4 regions of the Lentzea sp. NPDC036949 genome follow, and region 2 is predicted to be linked to each of the others. Evidence: riboswitches for the same ligand, from Rfam matches in the RefSeq annotation. Region 2 holds a riboswitch; each other region holds the start of a gene.
The links. A riboswitch is a leader RNA that binds a small molecule or an ion and turns the genes downstream of it on or off. The one in region 2 is predicted to bind cobalamin.
Positions count from the first base shown of each region.

Region 1: another riboswitch for cobalamin. It lies ahead of ACZ7CD_RS09860 (FecCD family ABC transporter permease); the one in region 2 lies ahead of ACZ7CD_RS15870 (CbtB domain-containing protein).
Region 3: another riboswitch for cobalamin. It lies ahead of ACZ7CD_RS30010 (LPXTG cell wall anchor domain-containing protein); the one in region 2 lies ahead of ACZ7CD_RS15870 (CbtB domain-containing protein).
Region 4: another riboswitch for cobalamin. It lies ahead of ACZ7CD_RS16685 (ribonucleoside-diphosphate reductase subunit alpha); the one in region 2 lies ahead of ACZ7CD_RS15870 (CbtB domain-containing protein).

Region 1 covers NZ_JBVJRA010000003.1:78,148-83,080, reverse strand. Annotated here, with positions in the region: gene ACZ7CD_RS09870 (ABC transporter substrate-binding protein) at 1-120, opposite strand, end outside; gene ACZ7CD_RS09865 (ABC transporter ATP-binding protein) at 117-857, opposite strand; gene ACZ7CD_RS09860 (FecCD family ABC transporter permease) at 857-1,879, opposite strand; cobalamin riboswitch at 1,915-2,057, opposite strand; gene ACZ7CD_RS09855 (YciI family protein) at 2,141-2,560, shown strand; gene ACZ7CD_RS09850 (3-isopropylmalate dehydrogenase) at 2,625-3,662, opposite strand; gene ACZ7CD_RS09845 (S8 family serine peptidase) at 3,980-4,933, opposite strand, start outside.
Region 2 covers NZ_JBVJRA010000005.1:75,951-80,883, reverse strand. Annotated here, with positions in the region: gene metH (methionine synthase) at 1-1,331, shown strand, start outside; gene ACZ7CD_RS15880 (HAD family hydrolase) at 1,324-1,980, shown strand; gene ACZ7CD_RS15875 (CbtA family protein) at 1,977-2,726, opposite strand; gene ACZ7CD_RS15870 (CbtB domain-containing protein) at 2,743-2,931, opposite strand; cobalamin riboswitch at 2,964-3,138, opposite strand; gene ACZ7CD_RS15865 ((2Fe-2S)-binding protein) at 3,187-3,837, opposite strand; gene ACZ7CD_RS15860 (phosphoribosyl-ATP diphosphatase) at 3,944-4,207, shown strand; gene hisG (ATP phosphoribosyltransferase) at 4,222-4,933, shown strand, end outside.
Region 3 covers NZ_JBVJRA010000012.1:126,639-131,571, forward strand. Annotated here, with positions in the region: gene ACZ7CD_RS30000 (terpene synthase family protein) at 1-1,494, shown strand, start outside; gene ACZ7CD_RS30005 (FAD-dependent monooxygenase) at 1,597-2,685, shown strand; adenosylcobalamin-variant (AdoCbl-variant) riboswitch at 2,754-2,825, shown strand; gene ACZ7CD_RS30010 (LPXTG cell wall anchor domain-containing protein) at 2,874-4,121, shown strand; gene ACZ7CD_RS30015 (hypothetical protein) at 4,118-4,531, shown strand; gene ACZ7CD_RS30020 (hypothetical protein) at 4,546-4,933, shown strand, end outside.
Region 4 covers NZ_JBVJRA010000005.1:243,048-247,980, reverse strand. Annotated here, with positions in the region: gene ACZ7CD_RS16685 (ribonucleoside-diphosphate reductase subunit alpha) at 1-2,735, opposite strand, end outside; cobalamin riboswitch at 2,839-3,048, opposite strand; gene ACZ7CD_RS16680 (hypothetical protein) at 3,112-3,279, shown strand; gene ACZ7CD_RS16675 (LysE/ArgO family amino acid transporter) at 3,245-3,793, opposite strand; gene ACZ7CD_RS16670 (LysR family transcriptional regulator ArgP) at 3,893-4,750, shown strand; gene ACZ7CD_RS16665 (DUF998 domain-containing protein) at 4,885-4,933, shown strand, end outside.

The DNA of each region.
Region 1 (4,933 bases), on a different contig from region 2:
GGTCACCTGCTGCCCGCAGTTGGTGACGGTGACGGGTTCGGTCGCGGAGGTGTCCTGCGCGACCGTGGCGCCGCACCCGGAGACGAGCAGCAGGGCGGCGGTGACGAGTGCGGTTCTCACGGGGTGACCTCCTGGTCGAACAGGAGCTGGGGGGCTCCTGTCGTGGGGTGGGCGACCACGTGTGCGGTGACGTGGAAGACCTTGGCGACGAGCTCGGGCACGAGGACCTCCGCCGGGGTGCCGGAGGCGACCACCCGGCCCTCGTCGAGGACGTAGAGGCGGTCGCAGTACGACGCGGCGAGGTTGAGGTCGTGCAGCACGGTCAGGACGGTGACGCCGAGTCCCCGCGCGAGCGCGAGGACGTCGAGCTGGTGGCGGATGTCGAGGTGGTTGGTCGGCTCGTCGAGCACGAGCACGCGGGGTTGCTGGGCGATGGCGCGGGCGATCAGCACCCGCTGGCGCTCCCCGCCGGAAAGGCTGAGGAAGCTGCGGGCGGCGAGGTGTCCGACGTCCACTGTGGCCAGAGCATCGGCGACGACAGCGGCGTCGCGCACGGGGTCGCGGTCGTGCGGCAGCCGGCCCATCTCCACGACCTCGGTGACGGTGAAGTCGAACTCGACCTGCGACTCCTGGGTCAGCGCGGAGAGGTCGCGGGCGAGGCCCTGTCGCCTGTGGACGTTCTCGCCGTCGAGCAGGACCGCGCCGGCGTCCGGTCGCAGCGCCCGGTAGACGCAGCGCAACGTCGTCGACTTGCCGCTGCCGTTCGGCCCGACGATGCCGACCACCTCGTCGCAGGCGTGCAGCGTGATGCCGGAGATGATGTTCCGCACGGTGACGTCGTGCACCTCGACGCGCATCAGCGGCCTCCGAAGACGTACGCCCTGCGGCGCATCAGGAAGATGAAGCACGGCACGCCCAGCGCGGCCGTGATGACGCCGAGCGGCAGCTCCTCGGGTGCGGCGAGCATCCGCGCGGCGACGTCCACCCACACCAGGAAGCTGGCACCGGCCAGCGGTGCGAGGGCCAGCACCTTGCGGTGGTCGGCGCCCACGACCATGCGCGTGAGGTGCGGCAGCATCAGCCCGACGAACCCGACGGCCCCGCTGACCGCCACCAGCACCCCGGTCATGGCCGCGGTGACGACGAAGAGGTGCGTGCGGAACCGGTTCACCCTCACCCCGAGCGTGGTGGCGGTCTCATCGCCCATCGCCAGCGCGTTCAACGGCCGCGCCTTGGCCATCAGGTAGGCGATGCCCAGCGCGGTCACGACCGTGGCGACCGGCAACGACCTCCAGTCCGCCCCGCCGAGGCTGCCGAGCAGCCAGAACATCGCCGCCCGCGCCGCCTCCCCGTGCGGTGCCTGGAACACCAGCAGCATCGCCACGGCCGAGAACCCGTAGGCGAGCGCGGTGCCGGTCAGCACGAGCCGCAACGGCGTGAGCGCCCCGCTCGACCGCGCGGTGAGGTAGACGAGCGCGGTGGCACCGAGCCCGGTGAGGAACGCCCCCGTCGACAGCGCGTACACGCCGAGCCCGGACAGCACCCCCATCGTCGCGACCGCCGTGGCACCCACGCTCGCCCCCGAGGAGATGCCGAGCACGTACGGGTCGGCCAGCGCGTTGCGGACCATCGCCTGGATCGCGACGCCGACCGCGCTCAGCCCCGCGCCCACGACGGCGGCGAGCAGCACGCGCGGCAGCCGGATGTTCCAGACGATGTGGTACTGCCCGGCGAGGTGGGCGGGCACGGTGCCGCCGGTGACCGCCTGCCACAGCAGGTCGGCGGTGACGCCGAAGGGGACGGAGACGGGGCCGAGCGCGACGCCCGCCACGATGCTGATGACGAGCACGCCGACGAGCGCGCTGATCTTCCCGATCACATGTGCCCTTCCCGCAGTCCACGGCAGGAGTTGGAGTCCTATGTCTGCCGTGTGCGGGCATTCGGGCTCGTCCCCTGGCCGGGGACCTACCGTTGCGGGTCAGCGCCGGACTTCGACCGGTCTTCCCCCACGCACGACTTCGGGTGACCCTACCTGCGCAAACAGGAAGTTCGAAAATTTCTCCGCTGTGATGTCGATCCGGCGGGGTGCCCGTTCGACCTGTGGACGTCAGCGAGCAGGGCACAACGCAGGGAGACCACCGTGAAGTACATGCTGATCATGCGCGCCACCGACGAGGCCTACGCGAACATGGGCGAGCTCGACTTCGACAAGATGCTGGAGGTCGTGGGCGCGTTCAACGACGAGCTGATCCGGGCCGGGGTGCTGCTCGCCGCCGAGGGCCTCGCCGACCCGTCCGAGGGCGTCGTCGTCGACTTCTCCGCCGAACCGGCGATCGTGACGGACGGCCCGTACGGCGAGACCAAGGAGCTGTTCGGCGGCTTCTACCTGCTCAACGTGTCCTCGCTGCAGGAGGCGGTCGAGTGGGCGAAGCGGATGCCGATGGCCGGGCCCGGGTTCAAGACCGAGATCCGCCGCGTGCCGACGATCGACGAGTTCCCGCAGGACAACGAGTGGATCCAGAAGGAGCGCGCCTGGCGCGAGTCCACCGCCCAGCTGTGAAAGTCACGCGGGGACCTTTCGTGCTCTACAAGAGTACGAAAGCTCCCCGCGTGCACTACAACGGTCAGCCCGTGCGGACGTTCGAGGACACGAGGGCGGCCAGGCGGTCGCCGATCGCGTACGTCGCGCCCGGCGACTGGTGGTCGCGGGTCGCCAGGTCGAACGCCACGGACGCCTCGATCCGGCGCGACGCCTCGTGCTCGCCGAGGTGGTCGAGCAGCAGCGCGACCGACAGCACGGCGGCCGTCGGGTCGGCGATGCCCTGGCCCGCGATGTCCGGTGCCGAACCGTGGACCGGCTCGAACATCGACGGGTTGCGCCGCGTCACGTCCATGTTGCCCGACGCGGCCAGGCCGATGCCGCCCGTGACGGCGGCGGCGAGGTCGGTCAGGATGTCGCCGAACAGGTTGTCCGTCACGATCACGTCGTACCGGGCGGGGTCGGTGACCAGGTGGATCGTGGCCGCGTCCACGTGCTGGTACGCCACCGTCACGTCCGGGTGCTGCAACGAGACCTCCTCGACCACGCGCGACCACAGCGAGCCGGCGTGCGTGAGGACGTTCGTCTTGTGCACCAGCGTCAGGTGCCGCCGCGGACGGGCCGAGGCGCGCGCGAAGGCGTCCCTGACCACGCGCTCCACGCCGAACGACGTGTTGAGCGACACCTCCGTGGCGATCTCGTGCGGGGTGTCCTTGCGCAGCAGGCCACCGTTGCCCGCGTACGGGCCCTCGGTGCCCTCGCGGACCACCACCATGTCGATCTCCGGCGGGTCCGCGAGCGGGCTGCGGACGCCGGGGTAGAGACGGGCGGGGCGGAGGTTCACGTGGTGGTCGAGCTCGAACCTGAGGCGCAGCAGCAGGCCGCGCTCCAGGATTCCGCTCGGCACCGACGGATCGCCTACCGCTCCGAGCAGGATCGCGTCGTGCTGGCGGAGCTCACCGAGCACCGACTCGGGCAACAACTCTCCCGTGGCGTGCCAGCGCGCCGCGCCGAGGTCGTAGCGAGTGATCTCGGCCGCCGGAACGACCTCGTTGAGGACCTTCAGGGCCTCAGCGATGACCTCGGGCCCGATCCCGTCTCCTGGGATCACTGCGAGCCGCATCCACACACCTCCCAGGTGTCAGTCCCCAATTGGTGGGACTACTTTCCTCCGCGAAAGGTTACCGGCACCACGGCCGCTCGCCGCATGCCGGACACCCCATCGGGGTGTTATCTCCCGTACTGCGGGACACCCACACGGCCCATTCCGCACTTTCGAGTGTCACTCGATCGCAGGAACAGGGTCGCGTCAAGGGGTGACGCCCGGCAGTTCCACGCAGTAACCCCGCTTTCCCCGGAACGCACGCGGGGACCTTTCGTACTCTCTGAGAGTACGAAAGGTCCCCGCGTGGACTTCAGCAAACGTCGGAGGAGAAGGGGCTAGGAGCGGCCGCTGGCCCGCACGGTGACGACAGAGGCGCGGTCGCCGGTGGCGTTGTGGTGGTTGAGCACCAGCAGGCCCTCGGACTTGTCGAGCTCCAGGGCCTTCGCGTCCCGGTTCACCACGAGCGCGGTGCCCGGCTTCGCGAGGTACGACAGCGCCGCGTCACCGCCGCCCTGCACCCACAGACCCGGCTTGAGCGGGTCGAAGGACAGCGGGCGGTCGATGACGTCGATCAGGCCGTTCGCGTTGCCCGGCGCCACGTAGTAGCCCGTGGTGCCGGCGGTGTACGAGATCCGCGAGGTGTCCTTCGCCGGGTCGATGCCGAGTGCGGTGAGCAGCACCGGCAGGACCGCGACGTTGGTGTCGGCGGTGTTCGTGTCGACGTCGCCCCACTGGTTGTTGACCGCCTGGATGTCGACCTCCAGGCCCGTCTTGAGGTCGACGGTGGTCGCGACCAGCAGGTCGGTGTCGGTCAGGCGCGTCGCGAACGTCTCGAAGTCCGCGACCCCGTCACCGGTGGTGTCGATGTCGATGAACGGGACGGTGTTGACGCCGAGGTTGTACCAGTTGCCCCACGTCGCGACACCGAACGCGAGCAGCGCCTCCTCCGGCCTGCCCTGGGCCTTGGCGAGCGGGGCCGTGGAGGCCGCGCCGACGTAGCGCAGGTCGCCGCCCTTGGCGGTCTCGTTGAGCGCGCAGTTCTCGGTGACGTTGCGGCGGCAGTCGCGCAGCTTCGGCGAGGACGCCTGCAGCTCCAGGACGCTGACCAGCGAGCGGTACGCCTGCGAGCCGGTGCCCTGGTCGACGCCGCGGCCGTTCAGGTTGAGCACGGCCTGCTTGTCGCCGCCGCGGAACCGCAGCAACGGGAAGGTGCTGATGTCGGCCACCGGCTTGGGCGCGGCGTAGACGGACACGCGCAGCGGCACCACGGCACCGGCGGTCGGCGTGAG
Region 2 (4,933 bases):
ACGACATCGGCAAGAACCTCGTCGACATCATCCTGTCCAACAACGGCTACGAGGTCGTGAACATCGGCATCAAGCAGCCGATCAACGCCATCCTGGAGGCCGCGCAGCAGCACCGCGCGGACGCGATCGGCATGTCCGGCCTGCTGGTCAAGTCGACCGTGGTCATGAAGGAGAACCTGGAGGAGATGAACTCCAGGGGCGTCGCGGCCCGCTGGCCGGTGCTGCTCGGCGGCGCCGCCCTGACCCGCGCCTACGTCGAGAACGACCTGACCGAGATGTACCTGGGCGACGTCCGCTACGCCCGCGACGCGTTCGAGGGCCTGCGCCTGATGGACGCGATCATGGCGGCGAAACGCGGAGAGACCCCTCTGGTCGACCCGGAGGCCCAGGCGAAGGCCGCCGAGCGCAAGGCCCGCCGCGAACGTGCGCTGCGCATCGCCGCGGCCCGCAAAGCCGCGCCAGGAGAGGAAGAAGCGGGAACCGGTCGTTCCGACGTGGCCACCGACAACCCGGTGCCGGTGCCGCCGTTCTGGGGCAGCCGCGTGGTGAAGGGCATTCCCGTCGCGGACTACAGCGCGCTGCTGGACGAGCGCGCGACGTTCATGGGCCAGTGGGGCCTCAAGGGCACGCGCGGCGGCGGCCCGACCTACGAGGAGCTCGTCGAGACCGAGGGCAGGCCACGGCTGCGGTACTGGATGGAACGCCTTGCGACAGAAGGTGTTCTTGCTCACGCCGCGGTCGTCTACGGCTACTTCCCGTGCGTGTCCGAGGGCAACGACCTGGTCATCCTGACCGAGCCCTCCCCGGACGCGCCGGAGCGCTTCCGGTTCCGCTTTCCGCGCCAGAAGAGGGATCGGCGCCTCTGCCTGGCCGACTTCTGGCGCGCCCGCTCGTCGGGTGAGGTCGACGTCATCGCGTTCCACCTCGTGACGATGGGCCAGCCGATCGCCGACTACGCCAACGAGCTGTTCGGCAAGAACGCGTATCGTGAGTACCTGGAGGTCCACGGACTGGGGGTCCAGCTCACCGAAGCGCTGGCCGAGTACTGGCACAAGCGCGTGCGCGAGGAGCTCGTGTGGCCGGCGGGCGGGTCAGTGGCCCAGGAAGACCCCGCCGCCGTCGAGGAGTACTTCAAGCTCGGCTACCGCGGCGCGCGGTACTCGTTCGGCTACGGCGCCTGCCCCGAGATGGAAGACCGCCGGCGCGTCGTCGACCTGCTCGACCCGGCCCGCATCGGCGTCACGCTGTCCGAGGAACTCCAGCTCCACCCGGAACAGTCCACCGACGCCTTCGTGGCGCACCACCCGGAGGCGAAGTACTTCAATGTCTGACCCGCAAGCTGTCCTGTGGGACATGGACGGCACGCTGCTGGACTCCGAGAAGCTGTGGGACATCCCGCTCTACGAGTACGCCGAGAAGCTCGGCGGGATCCTGTCGCTGGAGACCCGCGAACGCATGGTCGGCAGCAACGTCCCCACGACGATGCGCCTGCTGTTCGCCGACGTCGGCATCGAACCGACCGACGCCGACATGGCCGACGGCGCCGCGTGGATCTCCCGCCGCACCGAGGAGGTCTTCCGCACCGGTCTGCCGTGGCGTCCGGGCGCTGCCGAGGCGCTGCGCGCGGTGCGGTCGTCCGGCGTGCCGATGGCGCTGGTGACCTCCACCGAACGGTCGCTGACCGAGGTCGCGCTCGACACCATCGGCCGCGACCTGTTCGACGTGACGGTGTGCGGCGACGAGGTGGACGGTCTGAACAAGCCGCTGCCGGAGCCGTACCTGAAGGCGGCGCGGTTGCTCGGCGTGGACGCGGCCGGGTGCGTGGCGGTCGAGGACTCGCCGACCGGTGTCGCCTCTGCGGTGGCGGCCGGGTGCACCGTGCTGGTCGTGCCGTGTGACGTCGAGGTGCCGGCGGGGGAGCGGCGGGTGTTCCGCGACTCCCTCGTCGGCGTCGACCTCGAAGTGCTGCGCGCTCTTTAGAGAGCCGCGACGGGTGCCTTCGCCCGGCGTGTCGCCGGATCGACCAGCAGGCCGAACACCACGCCGAGACCGATGTGGAGCGTGGCCAGCTGGGCGAGCGAGCTGAGGCGGAACTGCCACAGCACGGCCACCGGCATGTCCGCCGGGATCGTGTCCGGCGGCGCGGGGAACGCCACCAGCACCACCGCCACCGCCGCCACGACCGCGAGCAGCACCGCGGTCACGCGGACCGGGTGCGGCTGCGCGGCCAGTGCCGAGGCGAGCCAGCTCGCTCCCCAGACGATCGCCAGACCGGCCACCACCACGCCCAGGTACAGCGCGGTGCGGTAGTTCACCGTGTCCGGGTCGCCCACCGCGGGCGGGTTCGCCGGGTACTTCAGCCACGGCAGCAGCGCCACCGCACCGAACACGGCGACTCCGAACGCGGTGCTGCGGGTGAACGGCGTGCGGTCGGCGAACCAGCGCTTCGACAGCGCGTAGGCCGTGGCGAACACCAGGCCGACGGCGATGCCGACGATCACCACGCCGAGCATGCCGCCCGCGATCTGGACGCCGCGGCTGACCAGCCCCTCCTCGCCGTGCGAGTGGGAGTGGCCGTCACCGGCGGGGGCGCGGGCCTCCTCGACGGCCAGTGCGGCGCGGATGGGGATCTCGGTGACCAGGAGCTGCACGAGCGCGGAGGCGGTACCGGCGATGGCGCCGGCCGCGAGTCCGCGCAGTGCGATCGACCTGTACGTGGTCGTCATCTGCGTGATCAGCGGATCAGTGGCAGGGAACGCCGAGGGCGTGGCGGCCGTCGTGGAAGAACTCGTGCAGCAGCTCCGAGCTCGCACCGAGAGCGAGGCCGTTCTCCTGCAGGACCAGGTAGGTGACGATCAGGCCGAGCAGTGAGACGGCGAAGGCCCACTTGGGCACGCGGACGGCGGACAGGCTTGCTGCAGGGCTCGTCATGACGGGCTCCTCCATACCTCGTGGAAGGTGAAACTCCTTACGGCGCCGCAGCCGGTCTCCTGACTCCCGGATCAACGCTGCCCCCGCGTCTTCCCAGCCCCTCGCGGGACCAGTGACGTGCTCGGCGGGGATCGCTTCCCGGTCACAGTGGCGAGGACCGCGCCGGATTTCCACCGGCTTCCCGTCACTGCGGCGCGTGCACCGTAAGGTGAACGGCGGTTCACGCACAACCGGCCATAAGAGTTGTCGTCTTCATCACTTCACAAGAGGGCAGTCCCCGCACTTCCCACCTGCGGCAACGCGGTAGTAAAGGCAGCACGACCGGCGCAGGAACGCGACCTCGCCGGGCAGGGTGACGAATTCCCCGGCACCTTCGAACGGTGGCGCTGCCATGAGCCGGTTGCCGCGTTCCTCCGCTTCCTCCGCACTCAGCGCACCCGCTCGCACCACCATTTTCAGCGCGCCCGCGATGTTCGACATCGCGTTGCCCCACAGCAGACCGCGTGCCACGGGCACGACCGCGTGGACCGCCTCCACGACCGGTGCGAGCGCCTCCGCCGGGCGCGGGCCGAGCCGCGGGGTGTCGATGCGGACGCTCAGGCCGTTGCGGCGGTGGTGCTGCCACCACAGGTTCTCCGGGCGCACGTCGATCGGCAGGTCCGTCGCGGTGAGCGGGCTGAGCAGCCGCGCGGTGTAGCTGAGGAAGAACAGGCTGGCGGCGACGCGGGGCTCGGCGGCGTTGTAGCGGGCCGCGATCGCGTCGATGGTCTCCCTGAGGGCGGGGCCTTCGAGCAGTGCCGTCCCCGGCAGCCACGAGTCGTCCGGACGGCCCACGTCCAGCGCGAAGAACGGGTTGATGCCGCGCACCTGGCGCAGCGCTGCGAGGACTTCGGCGAACTCCGACACAGATTCACGCTACTGGGTGTCCATGCAGGACAGATCACGTCCACGGGCTGGAACAGAGGTGACCGCGGTGTGGACCACCCGTCCGGAGGTGGGAGGATGTGCCCCCGTGAAGACCTTCGACTCGCTGTTCGCCGAACTGACCGAACGAGCCCGCACCAAGCCGGAGGGTTCCGGCACCGTGGCTGCGCTTGAGGCCGGCGTCCATGCGCAGGGCAAGAAGGTCCTGGAGGAAGCGGGCGAGGTCTGGATCGCCGCCGAGTACGAGTCCGACGAGAAGCTCGCGGAAGAGATCTCGCAGCTGCTGTACCGCCTCCAGGTGATCATGCTGGGCCGCGGCCTGACCCTCGACGACGTCTACAAGTACCTCTGACGGAGAGCTGACCGATGCTGCGCGTAGCAGTCCCGAACAAGGGCGCGCTCGCCGAACGCGCCTCCGCGATGCTGACCGAGGCCGGTTACCGGCAGCGGCACGAGCCGCGCGACCTGACCGTGCTCGACCCGAACAACGAGGTCGAGTTCTTCTTCTTGCGCCCCAAGGACATCGCGATCTACGTGGCGTCCGGTGACCTCGACCTGGGCATCACCGGCCGCGACCTGGCCGCCGACTCGGGTGCCGACGACAACGGTTCCTCCGTCGAGGAGCTGCTGGCGCTGGGCTTCGGCGGGTCCACCTTCCGCTACGCGGGCCCGCGGGGCACCGACTGGACGGTCGAGGACCTGGAGGGCAAGCGGCTCGCCACCGCCTACCCGAAGCTGGTCGGCCGCGACCTCAAACGCCGCGGCATCAACGCCACGGTGATCCGCCTCGACGGCGCGGTCGAGATCTCCATCCAGCTCGGCGTGGCCGACCTGATCGCCGACGTCGTGGGCTCCGGCCGCACGCTGCGTCAGCACGACCTGGTGGCGTTCGGCGAGCCGATCTGCGAGTCGGAGGCGGTCCTCGTGCACCGCGCGGGCTCGGAGCTGTCGCCGGCCAAGAAGCAGCTGCAGGCCCGCCTGCAGGGCGTCGTGTTCGCCCAGCAGTACCTGATGCTGGACTACGACTGCCCGCGCACGCTGCTGGACGAGGCGATCAGCCTCACGCCGGGCCTGGAGT
Region 3 (4,933 bases), on a different contig from region 2:
GACACCTTCAGCGACGCCGTGCACCTGCGCAACGACCTGTTCTCCTACGAGCGCGAGGTGCTCGACGAGGGCGAGCTGTCCAACGGCGTGCTGGTGTTCGAGAAGTTCCTCGGCCTGTCCACCCAGGCCGCCGCGGACGCCGTCAACGACCTGCTGACCTCGCGCCTGCACCAGTTCGAGCACACCGCGCTCACCGAGGTGCCGATCCTGCTCGACGAGCACGGCATCGACCCCGTCGGCCGCGCGGCCGTCCTGGGTTACGTGAAGGGCCTGCAGGACTGGCAGGCGGGCGGTCACGAGTGGCACCTGCGGTCCTCGCGGTACATGAACTCCGGTCCGCCGCCGCAGCTCGGCGTCCTGGGCTCGTTCGCCAAGACCCTGCCGCAGCGGCTCAGGCAGTTCTCCAGCACGCCCAGGGTCGTCGAGCCGTACGCGCTGCCGGCGTTCGAGGTGCCGTTCACCCTCTCCCTGGCACCGCACCTGGACCAGGCCCGCGACCAGGTGGTCGCGTGGGCGGTCGAGCAGGGCATGACCGGTGAGGGCGTCTGGGACGAGGCCCAGGTCCGCGGGTTCGACTTCCCGCTGTGCTCGGCGGGCATCGACCCGGACGCGACGGCGCAGGAGCTGTACCTGTCCGGCTGCTGGCTCACCTGGGGCACCTACGCCGACGACGCCTACCCGCTGTGGTTCGGCCGGACCCGCGACCTGCTCGGCGTGAAGACGCAGACCACCCGCCTCAAGGCGTGCATGCCGGTCGACCTCGTGCAGACCGTGGTGCCCGCCAACGCGATGGAGCGCTCGCTGGCCGAGCTCTGGCAGCGGACCGCGGCGCCGATGAACCCGGCCTTCCGCGCCACGTTCCGCCAGACCGTCGACGCCATGCTCGACGCGTGGGTGTGGGAGGTGGTCAACATGCACCACAACCGCATCCCGGACCCGGTGGACTACGTGGAGATGCGGCGCAGCACGTTCGGCTCCGAGCTGACGACGTCGCTGTCCCGCTTCTCGCACTCCGCGATCGTTCCCGAGCAGCTGTGGCAGACGCGGGTCGTGCAGACGATGGAGCGGTCGGCCATGGACTACTGCACGATGCTCAACGACGTCTTCTCGTACCGCAAGGAGATCCAGCACGAGGGCGAGGTGCACAACATGGTGCGCGTCGTCGAGAACTTCCTCGGCGTGCCGCAGAGCCGTGCCTTCGAGCTGACCTACGCGCTGATGGACGCCCGGCTCGGCCAGTTCGTGCGGTCCGTCGAGACCGACCTGCCGAAGATGTTCGACGACCTGGCCCTGGACGCCGGCGCGCGGGCCGGCCTGACGCGGTACGCCGACGAGCTGAAGGACTGGATCGCCGGGATCATCCACTGGCACGAGGAGACCAGCCGGTACGACGAGGCCGGCGCGCTGCCGGTGGGCCGGCTCCCGGTCTTCCACCGCGGTCCCACCGGTCTGGGCACCGCGGCCGCCCGGCTCACCTCCCGAACGCCGGGCTGAGCCCCCGGTCAGCCCCGGTCAGCCACTGACAGCCGTTGGTCAGCCCCCGGTCAGCGCACCCCGCCACGGTGTGCGCATCGGCCACTCCACAGGGGGAGCACCATGACGAACGTCCTCATCTCCGGCGCCAGCATCGGCGGTCCGGCGCTGGCCTACTGGTTGCGCCACCACGGCTTCGACGTCACCGTCGTCGAACGCCACCGCGGCCTGCGCCCCGGCGGCCAGGCCGTCGACGTCCGCGGTCCTGCGCTCGACGTGGTGGAGCGGATGGGCCTGGGGGACCGGTTGCGGTCCATGACCACGGGCATGCGCGGCATGAGCGTGGTCGACGAGGAGGGCACCGAGCTCCACCGCTCCACCGAGCACACGCTGACCGGCGGCGACCTCGCCAGCCCCGACGTCGAGGTCATGCGCGACGACCTGGCACGCCTGCTGTTCGACGCGGTGGAGGGCGTCGAGTACCTCTTCGACGACACCATCACCGCGATCGACGGCACCCGCGTCACGTTCGAGCGGGCCGCCCCGCGGGACTTCGACGTGGTCGTGGGCGCGGACGGGCTGCACTCGAACGTCCGGCGGCTCGTGTTCGGTCCCGAGGCGCAGTTCGTCCGCCACCTGGGCACGAACCTCGCCGTGTTCACCGCGCCGAACTTCCTGGGCCTCGACCACTGGCAGGTGTTCCAGCAGGGCGAGGTCGTCGGCGGCGGGGTCATGAGCGCCCGCGCCAACGCGGAGTGCCGGGTCTACATGGGGTTCTACGGCGAGGTGGACTTCGACCACCGCGACGTCGAGGCCCAGCGGCGGCTGGTGGCGGAGAAGTTCGCCGACGCCGGGTGGGAGTGGCAGACCGCGCTCAAGCACATGTGGGAGGCGCCGGACTTCCACTTCGACGCCATGGCGCAGGTCCGGATGCCGTCCTGGTCGCGCGGCGGCGTCGTGCTGCTCGGCGACGCCGGCTACTGCGGTTCGCCGTTGTCCGGTCAGGGCACGAGCTTGGCGCTCGTCGGTGCGTACGTGCTGGCTGGCGAGCTGAGCGTGAACCGCGAGACCGCGTTCCAGCGCTACGAGGAGCTGCTGCGCCCGTACGTGACGGCCAACCAGGACATGGCGCTGAAGAACCAGGCCAACGGCGGGCAGCCGACCGAGGAGTTCGCCGCGGTCGTGAGCTCCTTCCAGCTCCCCGGCCGCTGATGGCCCGGCTCACAGCCATTTGACTCGGGGTGATCCCTCCCGCACGATCGGGTGGACAACAGCATCCGCACGCCGCGGGGGAAGCCGGTGGAACTCCGGCGCTGACCCGCAACGGTGACAGTCCGAATGCCCGTGGCGCGCGGTGGCTCCATCGACCCGTCGAGGACAGCGGGGCAGGGGGAAGAGCAGTGATCCGGACATCCGCGCTGGCCGCAGTGGTAGCGGCCGCGCTCGTCGTGACACCGGCCGCTCAGGCGGCCGAGCCGCCGTCAGCGGGAACGTGGCTGGCCGGCCAGTTCGTCGGTGGCGACCACCTGGTGAAGGGGCCGGACCTCGTCGACCACGGCCTGACCGCGGACGGCGTGTACGGGCTCGCGGCCGCCGGTGTCGGCCGGTCGACGGCGGTGCGGGCCGCGGCGTGGCTCGCCGAACCCGAGCAGTTCCAGTACTTCGCAGGCGACGGCGAGGCCGAGTCCTACGTCGGTGGCCTGGTGAAGCTCGCGCTGGTCGCGCAGGCGCTGGGCACCGACCCGCACGCGTTCGCCGGTGCCGACCTGCTCGAACGCCTTGCGGCGCTGCGGGAGGAGTCCGGCCGCTACCGCGACCGCACCGACCCCGACTACGACCAGACCAACGCGTTCACGCAGGCGCTGGCGATCATCGTGCTGACCCGCGCCGACCAGCCGGTGGCGCAGCCGGTCGCGTTCCAGGTGTCCACGCAGTGCGCGGACGGCGGGTTCCCGATCTCGTTCGGGCAGCCGGTCTGCAAGTCCGATGTGGACGCGACGGCGATCGTGCTGCAGGCGTTGCAGGCGGCGGGGGAGCCGACGGCGTCCGCGCGGGCGCTGGACTGGCTGGTGGCGCAGCAGAAGGCGGACGGCGGGTTCCCGTCGGCGTTGCAGGGCTCGAACGCCAACAGCACCGGCCTCGCGGTCGGCGCGCTCGTCGGGGGCGGCCGGACGGTGGTCGCGGACCGGGCCGTGGCGTACCTGCGGTCGTTGCAGGTCGGCTGTGCCGGACCGGAGGCCGCTCGCGGCGCGATCGCCTACGACAGCACGGGTTTCGAGGTCTACGGCGCCGTGCGCGCGACCACCCAGGCGATGCTCGGCCTGGCCCGCAAGGGCCTCGCCGACGTGTCGTTCGCCGGTGCCACGCCCGGTGTGCCCGCGGTCGACTGCGCGACCCCGCCGACCACCACGCCCCCGTCGACCACCGCACAGCCGACCGTGCCGCCGACGACGACCGCTCCGGTGACCACCTCGTCGACGGCCACCCCGGTCGCTCCCGCGCCGGCCGGTCCGACGCCCCCGGCCACTCAGCGGCTCGCCGCGACCGGCCCCGAGGAGGCCGTCGCGCTGACCCTGCTCGGTTCCTCCGCGCTGCTCGCCGGCGCCGTGCTCGTCCTCGTGTCCCGTCGTCGGAAGGTTGGTGCGTGATGCGCCGCATCCTCGCTGTCCTCGCCCTGGTCGCGAGCTCGTTCGTCGTCGCACCCGCCTCCGCCGCGGACTGCGCGGGCGTGAAGGTCGTGGTGGACTTCACCGCGCTGGGCGGCGGCGTCCAGACCGGCTGCGCTCCCGGCGACCCGGCCACCGGTCTCGCCGCGCTGACCGGCGCGGGCTTCACGTACTCGTTCGTGCCGCGCCAGGCCGGTTTCGTGTGCCGGATCAACGCGCTGCCGAACCCGTGCACCGCGCCCACGACCAGCGCCTACTGGTCGTACTGGCACGCCTCGCCCGGCGGTTCCTGGGCCTACAGCTCCGCGGGTGCGGGCAGCTACGACCCGGCGCCCGGCAGCGTCGAGGGCTGGGCGTTCGGTGCCGGCACCGCCCCCGGCGCCACCCCGTGACGAGGTTCTTCTGCGTGCTGGCACTGGTGATCGCCGCGGCGGTCCCGGTGCCGGCTCAGGCGGCGGGCTGTGACGGCGTGACCGTCGTCGTCGACTTCCGCGGTCTCGGCGGTGGTGTGCAGCAGGGGTGCGCGGCGGGCAGTCCGGGCTCCGGGGTGGCGGCGCTGGCGGCGGCCGGGTTCAGCTACGCCTACGCGTCACGGCAGCAGGGGTTCGTCTGCCGCATCAACGGCAGGCCGGGCACCGACACCGACAGGTGCGTCACCACCTCGCCCGCCACCGCGTACTGGTCGTACTGGCACGCGCCACCCGGTGGTTCGTGGTCCTACAGCAACCAGGGCGCGGCGACCTACGTGCCGGCCCGCGGCAGCGTCGAGGGGTGGGCGTTCGGGGCGGGGGAGC
Region 4 (4,933 bases), 170 kb from region 2:
GCGCGGTGCCGCGCGAGGATCTCGACCGAGTCGATCGGCAGGACGCCCCGCGACCACAGCGACCCGTCGAACGACCGGTACGCGCCGCGTTCCCGGGCCAGGTCGGCGGACGCCTCGATGGCGTAGTAGCTGATCTCCTCCATGCTGCGGTCCGCGAACTCCACGGCCTCCTGCGACGCCATCGGCGTGCCGAGCGTGAACAGCGCGTCCTGGAACCCCATCAGCCCGAGACCGACCGGCCGGTGCCGCAGGTTGGAGTTCCTGGCTTCCGGGATCGTGTAGTAGTTCACGTCGATCACGTTGTCGAGCATCCGCACGGCCGTGCGCACCGTCTTGCGGAGCCGGGCGTGGTCGATGCCGTCCTCGGTGACGTGCCGGGCGAGGTTGACCGACCCCAGGTTGCACACCGCGACCTCGTCGACCGCGGTGTTCAGGGTGATCTCGGTGCACAGGTTCGACGAGTGCACCACGCCGCTGTGCTGCTGCGGTGACCGCAGGTTGCACGGGTCCTTGAACGTGATCCACGGGTGGCCGGTCTCGAACAGCATCGTGAGCATGCGCCGCCACAGGTCCACGGCCTGGACCCGGCGGAAGACCTTGATCCCGCCACCGTCGGCCTTGGCCTCGTAGGCGCGGTACTTCTCGGCGAACTCGGCGCCGAACGCGTCGTGCAGGTCCGGCACCTCGTCGGGGGAGAACAGCGTCCACGTGCCGCCCGCGCGGACCCGGCGCAGGAACTCGTCCGGCACCCAGTTCGCGGTGTTCATGTCGTGGGTGCGGCGGCGTTCGTCGCCGGTGTTCTTGCGCAGGTCGAGGAACTCCTCGACGTCGATGTGCCAGGTTTCGAGGTAGGCGCAGACCGCGCCCTTGCGCTTCCCGCCGTTGTGGGCGAGGCCGGCCGTGGTCAGGTAGGACTCGTCGGTCTCGACCTCGAGGTCGAACACCTCGGGGACCACCTCGGTCTCCCGCACGTCGCGGACGCGCGAGAACACCATGCCCCGGTGCTCGACCCAGTCTGGCTCGGTGGTCGGGCGGCAGCCGGCGAGTTCGGCGATGCCCTCGACGGCGGGAACCCCGACGTCGAGGTCCTCGCCGGCAGAGGGGATGCCGAGGCGCAGCAGCTGGTAGCGGGCACCCGCGGCGAGCGACCGCGACGTCGTGGTGAAGTGGACCTCGACGCCGCGGGAGGCACCGCCGCTCGACTCCAGCAGGCCTTGCAGGAGCTTCCGGGTCTGGGCGTGCGGCAGGTGGGAGAACCTGCGGGCGATCCGCTTCCGGCGGTCGTCGTCGTAGAGGTCCTCAGGCGTGAACGGGAACGCGGAGGCACCCACCTCGGGTTCGGAGGCCCAGTGGATCCACACGCGGGTGTCGTCGCGGCCGTTCTCCCGGAAGGGGACACCGCGCGCCGACAGGTGCTCGCGGACGAAGTCCAGGTGCGCGTCCAGCCCGGGTTTCCCGGAGACACCCCACCGCACCCCGTCCTCCGACAGGTGCCCGCCACCGAGCAGGACGCCGTACAGACGAGCATCGTCCTCGCTGAAACCGGCGACGGGCACGACCTCCCGCGGAACCACCCTGGCGACGAGGTCACCCTTCTCCAGCCGACCGGCGTCCACCCACTCCGGCCGCACCTCGTCGCCGGCGAGCTGCTTGAGCGTCCGCGCGTTCTCCTGGCCGAGCGGCACGCCCCTGACGGCGTACAACGGGTGTCCGGCGGTGACCCTGAGGGGTGCGGCGGAGTGCTCGACCTCCACCTCGACCATCGGGTCGACCTGGTCGTAGAGCATGACGTCGGTGACCTCGCGGTAGGTGCCGCTCACCCCGAGCACGAGGTCGCCGGCCACGACGTCCCTGATCGCCTTGACGCCGTCGGCGGTGTGGACGCCGGTGTCCGGTGCGAAGCACTGGTTCACGGCCACGGCCGTGTCGTTCGCGATCTTCAGGAACGGCACCACGCCCTGCGACGTGCCGTTGGTGCCCCTGATGTGCGCGCCGATGCCGCGCACCGGCGTCCAGTCGTTGCCCAGGCCGCCCGCGAACTTCGAGAGCAGCGCGTTGTTGCTGATGCCGTGGAAGATGCCGCCGAGGTCGTCGGCCACGGTGGTCAGGAAGCACGACGACAGCTGCGGCCGGGTCGTCCCGGAGTTGAACAGCGTCGGTGTCGAGCACATGAAGTCGAACGACGACAGCAGCTCGTAGAACTCGACCGCGCGGGCGTCGGGGTCGTCCTCCTCCAGGGCGAGGCCCATGGCCACGCGCATGAAGAACGCCTGCGGCAGCTCGTAGCGGCGGCCGTCGCGGTGCAGGAAGTAGCGGTCGTACAGGGTTTGCAGGCCCAGGAACTGGAACCGGAGGTCACGGGACGGGTCCAGCGCCGATCCCAGGCGGGCCAGGTCGAACGAGGTCAGCCGGGGGTCGAGCTGGCCGCAGTCGACGCCGTGCCGCACGAACGAGGCGAAGTACGACGGGTAGCGCTCGGTCATCTCGGCGTGCGACAGCGGGACGCCGCACGCCTCGGTGCGCAGCCGGTCCAGCAGCAGGCGGGCGCTGACGCAGGAGTAGTCCGGGTCCTGCTCGACCATCGCGCGGGCGGCCATGATCGGCGCCAGGGCGAGCTCGGCGTCGGTGATGCCGTGGTACAGGTTCCGCTTGGTCTCGGTCAGCACCGCCTCGGCCGATGCGTTCGGAAGATCGGCACAGGCTTCCTCGATGACCACTGAAAGGCGGTCGGGCACGCTCTCTCCTCGCGAGCTGGGCCCAGGAGGAAAAGCGCATGCGCGCACCGTTCACCGGTGCACACAGCCGCCCTCCCTCGGGGCACCGTGTCGTGCGCGCAGGCTTGCGCGCACCCCGGTGGCAGGTCTTCGGACTCGTGGGCGTCGAACTCGCGCCTACCGGCCGTCGCTTCCCAGGTCTCGCGACCCAGTGCTTCGTTGACGGCTTTCGTTCCCACTCACCGCTGCGGGGCAGTCCCGGACTCGCACCGGGTTCCCTCTTGCCTCACCGGCCCGTTGTCCGGGCCGGTGAACCACCAGTGCGGCAGATACTACATGTGGTGGTGGGTCCTTGATCACCACCCAACATGCGTGTCCCCTGGGTAGGGTGGTCGGCGTGGGTGAGGTTCGGCCGCGGGTCTTCTACGGTGCTCTGCTCAGTGCGGGGCTCGCCTCCGCGTCGCTGTTCGCGGGAGCCGCGGCGCCGGTGACGAGCGGCGTGCTGGCCGGCTGCGCGGTCGCCGCGCTGGTCACGTCCCGGCGATCAGCGCGACCCCGAGGCTGATCATCACGGCGGCGATCACGCCGTCCAGCACGCGCCACGCGCGCGGCTTCGCGAACAGCGGGCTGAGCAGCCGGGCGCCGAACCCGAGCGCGGCGAACCAGGTGATGCTCGCCGTCACCGCGCCGACGCCGAAGAGCCAGCGGCCGGCGGCGATCGACCCGAGCAGCAGCACGGTGTCGAGGTAGACGTGCGGGTTGAGCCACGTCAGCGCGATCGCGGTGAGCACGGGCCGGTGCCGGGCGCCGGTGTCGGCGTGCAGGGCCTGCGGGCGCAGTGCGCGCCGCGCGGCCAGGAACCCGTACCCCAGCAGGAAGAGCCCGCCCACGACCGCGGCGACGGTGACCGCCTGCGGCCACCGGGTGACGATCGCGCCGAACCCGGCGACGCCCACGGCGACCAGGACCGCGTCCGACACGGCGCACACGGCGACCACCTTCGCCACCGCCTCGCGGCGAAGTCCTTGGCGCAGCACGAAAGCGTTCTGGGCGCCGATCGCGACGATCAGGGTCATCATGGTGCCGAAGCCGAGCAGCAGGTCTGTCACGCGGTCCACGCTATTGACGCGTTCTTGATGAGGCCAGCTGAAGATTCTTACGTACCATTAGCGCTCGTGATGGACCTCGACCTGGTGCGCACGCTGCTCGCGGTGGTGGACAGCGGCACGTTCGACGCCGCCGCCACCGCGTTGCACGTCACGCCTTCCGCTGTCTCGCAACGCATCAAGGCGCTCGAACAGCGCACGGGCCGGGTCCTGCTGGTCCGCGCCCGCCCGGTGCGGCTCACGCCGTCCGGTGAGGTGATCGTCCGCTACGGTCGGCAACTGCTGGCGCTCGACCAGGACCTCGGGGCGGCGCTCGGCGAGGACGCGGTCGTGCGGGTGCCGATCGCGGTGAACGCCGACTCGCTCGCCACCTGGTTCCTGCCCGCGCTGCACCGCGTGCCGCCCGAGCTGCGGATCTCGTTCGACCTGCACCGCGAGGACCAGGACCACACGACGGCGTTGCTGCGGCAGGGAGCGGTGATGGCGGCGGTGACGTCGTCGCGCGACCCCGTCGCCGGCTGCTCGGTGCGCAAGCTCGGCCACATCCGCTACGCCGCGATGGCCGCCGAGTCCTTCGTGAACCGGCATGCGGCCGGGCCGTTGAAGTCGTGGCTGCCGGACGCCCCGGTCGTGGTGTTCGACCGCAACGACGACCTCCAGGACCGCTTCGTCCGCACCCTGACGCGGGGCCGCGGCGCGTCCGAGCACCGCCACCACGTCCCGTCGTCCGAGGTCTACGTGCGCGCCGTCGCCACCGGCCTGGGCTGGGGCATGGTGCCGCCGCAGCAGGTGCTCGACGGCCTGGTCGACCTCGCTCCCGGCCGCACGGTCAGCGTCCCGCTGTACTGGCAGCAGTGGAAGCTCGACTCGCCCGCACTCACCGCCGTGGCCGAGGCGGTGGTGGCCGAAGCCGCGCAGGCGCTGCGCTGAGTCCCCGGGGTGGGGCGACGCGCCGCCGAACCGGGCTCGCGCTCCCGGCCGGGAACCTGTCCGGCGCCTGAGAGCACCCTGTCGGCTTCCTGAACCCAGGAACCCCGGGGGTTCACCCGCTCGTTGACCGGTTTGTGCTGATTCCTCGCCTCGCCGCCACCGGCGGTTCGCTCGCGGTCGTCG